3 regions of the Vallitalea maricola genome follow, and region 3 is predicted to be linked to each of the others. Evidence: riboswitches for the same ligand, from Rfam matches in the RefSeq annotation. Region 3 holds a riboswitch; each other region holds the start of a gene.
What was found. A riboswitch is a leader RNA that binds a small molecule or an ion and turns the genes downstream of it on or off. The one in region 3 is predicted to bind cobalamin.
Positions count from the first base shown of each region.

Region 1: it holds a riboswitch for cobalamin, as region 3 does, so the genes downstream of both, AACQ14_RS01040 (cobyric acid synthase) here and AACQ14_RS21070 (ABC transporter substrate-binding protein) in region 3, are expected to answer to the same signal.
Region 2: it holds a riboswitch for cobalamin, as region 3 does, so the genes downstream of both, AACQ14_RS16795 (ABC transporter substrate-binding protein) here and AACQ14_RS21070 (ABC transporter substrate-binding protein) in region 3, are expected to answer to the same signal.

Region 1 covers NZ_BTPU01000003.1:4,053-6,333, reverse strand. The annotation lists gene AACQ14_RS01040 (cobyric acid synthase) at 1-912, opposite strand, end outside; cobalamin riboswitch at 1,113-1,288, opposite strand; gene AACQ14_RS01035 (alpha/beta hydrolase) at 1,459-2,281, shown strand, end outside.
Region 2 covers NZ_BTPU01000060.1:79,461-81,741, forward strand. The annotation lists gene AACQ14_RS16790 (amino acid ABC transporter ATP-binding protein) at 1-288, shown strand, start outside; cobalamin riboswitch at 331-564, shown strand; gene AACQ14_RS16795 (ABC transporter substrate-binding protein) at 965-2,140, shown strand; gene AACQ14_RS16800 (FecCD family ABC transporter permease) at 2,133-2,281, shown strand, end outside.
Region 3 covers NZ_BTPU01000088.1:2,313-4,593, reverse strand. The annotation lists gene AACQ14_RS21075 (replication-associated recombination protein A) at 1-973, shown strand, start outside; cobalamin riboswitch at 1,173-1,345, shown strand; gene AACQ14_RS21070 (ABC transporter substrate-binding protein) at 1,499-2,281, shown strand, end outside.

The sequences.
Region 1 (2,281 bases), on a different contig from region 3:
GTATTCCATATCTTTGAGGGTATTTTTACTTCCTGGGATGACTAATAGGTCTATGCCTTCAAAATCTTCGGTTTCTTTTATATATCTTACGGATACTCCTTCTTCTAATTCGAAGACAGTGAAATCCGTGAAATTGGACATGTATGGTAAACGGAGTACTCCAATTATGATGTCTCCTTCTGCTTTTCTATCAAATCTTTCTGTAACGCTGTCTTCATCATCTATTTTTAATGGTTCAAAGGGAATGACTCCTAGACATGGTATTTGTAGTTTTTCATAGAACATATCTATGCCTGGCTGGAGAATTTTTTCGTCACCTCTGAATTTGTTTATTATGTATCCTTTGATTCTTTTTCTTTCTTCCGGTTCAAGAAGCATGACTGTTCCATAGATTGAGGCAAATACACCACCTTTATCAATGTCACCAATAAGAATTACTGGAGCGTCTACCATTTCAGCCATACCCATGTTGACTATATCATTTTCCCTAAGATTAATTTCTGCTGGACTTCCTGCTCCTTCTAATACAATGACATCATACTTGGATTGTAACTTGTTGTAAGCCTCTACTATATGGTCTTTTAATCCGGCTTTTGTACCAAAGTAATCTTTTGCACACATATTCTTGAATATTTTACCATTCAATATTACTTGACTTCCAACATCACTTGTTGGTTTTAGTAGGATTGGATTCATTTCGACAGTAGGTTTTATACGAGCGGCTTCAGCTTGTACAACTTGAGCTCTGCCCATTTCGTTCCCGTCTTCTGTTACAAAAGAATTTAGCGCCATATTTTGTGATTTGAATGGAGCTACACTAATTCCATCATCATTTAAAATTCTGCACAAAGCAGCAGTAAGTATACTTTTACCAACGGTAGAAGCTGTTCCCTGAAACATAATATTATTCATTTTATCACTCCATTTTTTATTATAGATGCATTTTATTTAGTACTTTTTATATTTTATCAAGTTATTGATTGTAATATGGAACTTACATTTTTTTGTTTCCAATGGGGGATAATGTTTGCAGAAATGTTTATCAGAATTGATTTATGTACCATAAATATACATTAAAACAAACCCATATCTCCACACGCAATCTGGATTTAATATACATAGTAATCCAAATAAGTATCCTGACTTATACATTAGCCTAATGCAATGCCTTCCCAAATGCTGATTCAGTGGCTTTTATTGCATTAGTAGTAAATACAGTAGCGGTGGCTGTACTGGATTTTCACCAGTTTCCTTATAAATATAGATTACTTTACTCACTTTTACATATTATAAATAATAATGGTGAGCATATATTAAATTATATATATGGAATCATTATATTCTATAATAAATATAAAATCAATAACTTGACATAATTAAGTTTTTGGATTATACTCAAGTAAAATCATTTAGATGTTTGTCTAATAATCTAATAAGCACATAAGGAGTGATATAAACATGAAAAGATTTATTATTTCATTAACAATAATTGCAATGATATTAGTTGGTTGCAAAGGGACTGAACAAGAAAATAATGAAGATACCAAAAACGTAATTAATGATGAACAATCAGATATAAAAGATGATACATCTGATACAGGTCAATCAGATAATGAAGCATTGGTAGATGGTACCGAAAAGGAAATTGCTACAAGCCTCAATAATGCTTTTATGGATAAAGATTTTGAATTCATTAGTAACAACTTTAATTATTCTGCTAAATTAAAACAGATAATTAATGTAGAAATGTTAAAATCAGCAGATAGTCAGATTAATGGTTTAGCTGGTGAGTTTGAAGAAGTATTATCCACAAAAGTAGTAGAAAAAGATAATAATAAAATAGTTATTATAACAAATAAGTATAGTAAATCCAATATCAACTGTACTGTATCATTTAACCAAGATAAGGTTATTGAAAATTTTTCCTTAACACCAGCTCAGGATGTAAAAGAAGTAAGTGTTCCTGAAAATGTTAAAGAAATACCTGTGGAATTTGGTGAAGAAGAGTACAGACTTCCTGGATTGTTAACTATTCCAAAAGATAAAGATAAATATCCTATTGTCATTCTTGCACATGGTTCCGGACCACAAGATAAAGATGAAACTGTAGGACCTAATAAGCCATTTAGAGATATTGCATTCGGACTTGCAAGTAAAGGTATTGGAGTTCTTAGATATGATAAAAGAGTATTTGCTCACCGTGATAAATGGATATCAGAACAAGAGAAATTGACCGTTTATGATGAAACCATAGATGATGTGGTATATGCATACAATTATA
Region 2 (2,281 bases), on a different contig from region 3:
GCGGTGGCTATTAAACCAAAACTGCTATTATTGGATGAACCTACGTCTGCGCTAGACCCTGAGTATACTGGTGAGGTTCTAGACATGCTTAATGAATTCCAAAATGATGGATTAGATTCAATAATAGTTACTCATGAAATGGGTTTTGCCAAGAATTCATGCGATAAAATCATTTTTTTAGCAGAGAATACGATTTTAGAAAGTGGTAAAAGTAGCAAACTTTTTAGGGAGCCGAAAACTAAGGAGTTAATAAGTTTCTTGGATAAGATTTTGGAGTGGAAAATTTAATAAACATTGACATATTATGATTTATGTTTTAAACTAGAAAAAAATTGAATAATTGGAGTAGGTGGCAATTTTTATTGCATAATAGGGAATCAGGTGTAAAACCTGAACGGTCACGCCGCTGTAATGTGGAGTAGTTTTACATTAACCCACTGTATTAGTAATAGAAGTTACTTCTTTGAAAGTAATCAAATCAAGAAGTAATCTTTAATAATATGGGAAGGGGTAGAATTACAAGGAAACTAAGTCAGAAAACCTGCCTGTCTCTAAAACACTTTCACTTATACGAAGTGAAAACTCTGCGAGTGACGGAGGGTGTGGAATACTTGATATAATCTTGTGAATAGATATTTGCTGTATTAGGTAGGCAGGAATTTCCCTTATTTATGCTATAGAAACATTACATAGAATGTTTTATTGTGGAAAATATTTTGATATACATACAAACTAAGTATTTTTAAAGTGCTTGAGTAGGTGTGTGTAATATAGGGAATGGTAGCCAAATTATAGCAGATTGGAAATATAGAATTATATTGATGATTTTCATGCTTTTTAACTTGCAGAAGTTAAGGGGCATTTTTTATTGCAGTAAATTAATATGTGTATTCACACTGCAGTTTAAATAATCCAATTATATTCTAAGACAAATAAAATTGATGTTGTATGGAGGAAAAAAAGGATGAATAAAAAACTAGCTATCATATTTACTTTAATAGGATGTATGATCATTTTAAGTTTTACAGGGTGTAGTAATGATAAGAAAACAGAAAAGAAAGAAGTTAGCGTAGAGTCAAATGGAATGGAAAAAGATAACTCACAAGAAAAAGATTCTGGCGAAATGGCTAAAGAGAAAGATAAGATGCCAAAAGAAATGGATAAAAAAATGCCAGAAGGTATGGATAAGAAGATGCCAAAAGGTATGGGTGAAGGCAAAATGCCATCTATGGGTGGTGCTGTAATTACTGTATCAGAAGGTGAAGGCTATCCAGTTACTATTACTGATATGTACGGTAATGAAGTAACTTTAGAGAAGAAACCAGAAAAAATAGCAGCAATATCAGGTACTTTTCTAGGAGTCTTATGTGATTTAGGAGGTAAATCAATATGTACATCTGAGACTGGCGGTGGTGCTCCTGTAGATCCAAAGGATATAGAGGGATTACCAGTAGTAGGTAAAGTTTATAATCCTGATATTGAAAAAATTGTTGCATTACAGCCAGAATTGGTAATAGCTCAATTTGGTTTACAGAATGGAGTTATTCCAGTTCTAGAACAAAGCAAAATAAAAGCTTTGGCTTTACATATGAGAACATATGAAGATGTTATAGACAATATTAGAGCAATAGGACGTATTATTGATGAATCAAACAAAGCGGAAGAAGTTATCGCCGACATGGAAAAGGAAAAGAAAGAGTTAGTTGATAAATTACCAGAGGAATCTAAAAAAGTAGTTATACTATATGCTACATCAAAAGATGTGTCAGTAAAATTACCAAAGAGCATAGCTGGGAATGTAGCAGATATATTGAAACTTGAAAATATAGCAGCAGGTTGTGCACCAGAAGGAATGGGTGGAGAAACTACACCTTTCAGTATGGAATATATTATTGAAAAAGACCCAGATGTAATCTTAGTAACAAGTATGTTAAGTTCTGATGAAGATGCAAAAAAAGTTATTAGTGAAAAATTAGGAAAAGACCTAGTATGGAAAGAATTAAGAGCTGTTAAAGAAGGAAATATAGTTTATCTACCACAAAAATACTTCTTATACAATGCAGGTTGTGACTTTGTTGATGCCATTGAGTATATGGCAAAAGGTGTATATCCTGAAGTATTTGGTGGTTTAGATGAATAAAACCATATCAAAAGATAGTAATAAAATAGCATTTATCATAGCATTTGGAATTTTATTGATAATAGCTTTTTTATTAAGCAATGCTAAGGGAAGCATGAATGTTTCTATGAAAAGAATATTAGAAGTAATTATTAACAATGA
Region 3 (2,281 bases):
TCATAGATTTAATAAAGCTCAGCAGGATGCACTTCTGCCATATGTTGAAGATGGTACGGTAACACTTATTGGTGCTACTACAGAAAATCCTTATTTTGAGGTAAACAGTGCTCTTGTATCAAGGTCTAGAGTATTTGAACTAAAGCCTTTGGAAAACAAAGATATTCGAAAGCTTATAATGAGAGCCATTGAGGATAAAGAAAAAGGACTAGGTAATTTTAATGCCAGTATCAATGAAGAAGCTATAGAGTTCTTGTCCGATAGAGCTAATGGAGATGCAAGAGCAGCTCTTAATGCTATAGAATTAGGGGTTCTTACGACTGAGCCTGATGAAGACGGTATAATCAAGATAGATATAAACGTAGCATCTGAATGTATACAAAAAAGAGTTATCAATTATGATAAAAACGGAGATAATCATTATGATACTATATCAGCGTTCATAAAAAGTATGAGAGGTTCAGATCCGAATGCAGCTGTCTATTATCTTGCAAGAATGATTTATGCAGGAGAAGACCCAAAATTCATAGCGAGAAGAATTGTTATATGTGCTGCCGAGGATGTAGGAAATGCTGATCCTATGGCGATACAAGTTGCAATGGCTGCTGCTGATGCAGTTAATTTCATAGGTATGCCCGAAGGTAGGATAATATTATCTCAGGCAGCAACATATGTTGCTTGTGCTCCAAAAAGTAACGCTGCCTATTTAGCTATTGATAAGGCATTGGAAGATGTAAAGAGAGTACAGATTACCACAATACCATCTTATCTGAAAGACAGCCATTATAGTGGTGCAAAAAAACTAGGTCATGGAACAGGATATAAATATGCCCATGACTATGAAAATCACTATGTAGAACAGCAATATTTACCAGATGAACTTGTGGATGAGATATATTATAACCCTACTGACCAAGGGTATGAAAAGAAAATTGTAGAGCATTTCAAGAAAATAAAGGGGAAGGCTGAATAGTTTTCCCAATTACATTATTTTTATATAATAAAATATTATGCCAAGTCAGAACAAAACACTTTTTCTGACTTACTTGCAATATAATCTAATCTAGATAAAAAATGGAAAACTCAAATAGCTAGTTTTATCTTGACATATTTATATTAAAGTATATAATAAAATTATCTTTGGATATATTTATATATAACATAAGATACTAAAATTTAATAGATAAAAAGGTACTCGTTGAGTTAAAAGGGAAAGTGGTTAGATGCCACTGCAGCCCCCGCTACTGTAAATGGTATGAAATCTAAAATGTCATTGGGAAACTGAGAAGACTAGAGAGTAAGTTAAGCCATAAGCCAGGAGACCTGCCTTTTTATAAGTTTTAAGCTTTCGGTGGGAGAGTGTAGATTCATATATTTATTTGTAATCTGACTGTGCCTTAGCACAGTTTTTTGTTGCTTATAAATAGAAAATGCTGCATGAGTATACCGAGTGTTAATCACTTTTCTTATTAAAGAAGATATTATGGAGGTTTAGAGAATGAAAAAAATATTAAAGCTGTTACTGACAACTATGTTAATTTCAGTACTTGTTTTTAGTTTAGCTGCTTGTGGCGGCAAGAAGACACCAAAGGAAGATACATACAATCAAGAGAATCAAGTAGAGAAAGATGAAACATCAAAGACTGATGAAGACAAAAATACTAACGAAGATAAGGATACTAATGATAAGAAAGATGAAACCACTAGTAATGAAGATGAAAAAGACACTAGTAGCGAATCAGATGTATATCCATTAACTATAACAGATAAATACGGTAAGGAAATAACAATTGAGAAAGAACCAAAAACTGTAGTTTCAATTTCACCAGAATTTACAGAAACAATATTTGCTCTAGGAGCAGGACATAAAATCATTGGTAGAACAGATTTTTGTGACTATCCAAGTGAAGTAGCGAATATAGAATCAATCGGTAGTTTAGAAGAATTTAATATTGAGAGAGTAGTAGATCTTAACCCTGATGTTGTAGTTACATCTGCTCATGTAAAAGATGATGCTGTAGCTAAGTTACAAGAACAAGGTATCACTGTTTTATCACTTTCTTGGAATGAAAGCTTTGAGGGAGTATACGGTTATATAAATACACTCGGTGAAGTTATTAATAAAAAAGAAGAAGCGAATGAATTAGTAACTAGTATGAAAGATAAAGTAGCAGAAATCCAAACAGCCATAGAAGGAAAAGAAAAACCAACAACATATTTTGTAGTAGGATATGGAGAAGGTGGAGATTTTACAGCTACTGGAGATACTTTCTTAAGTGAA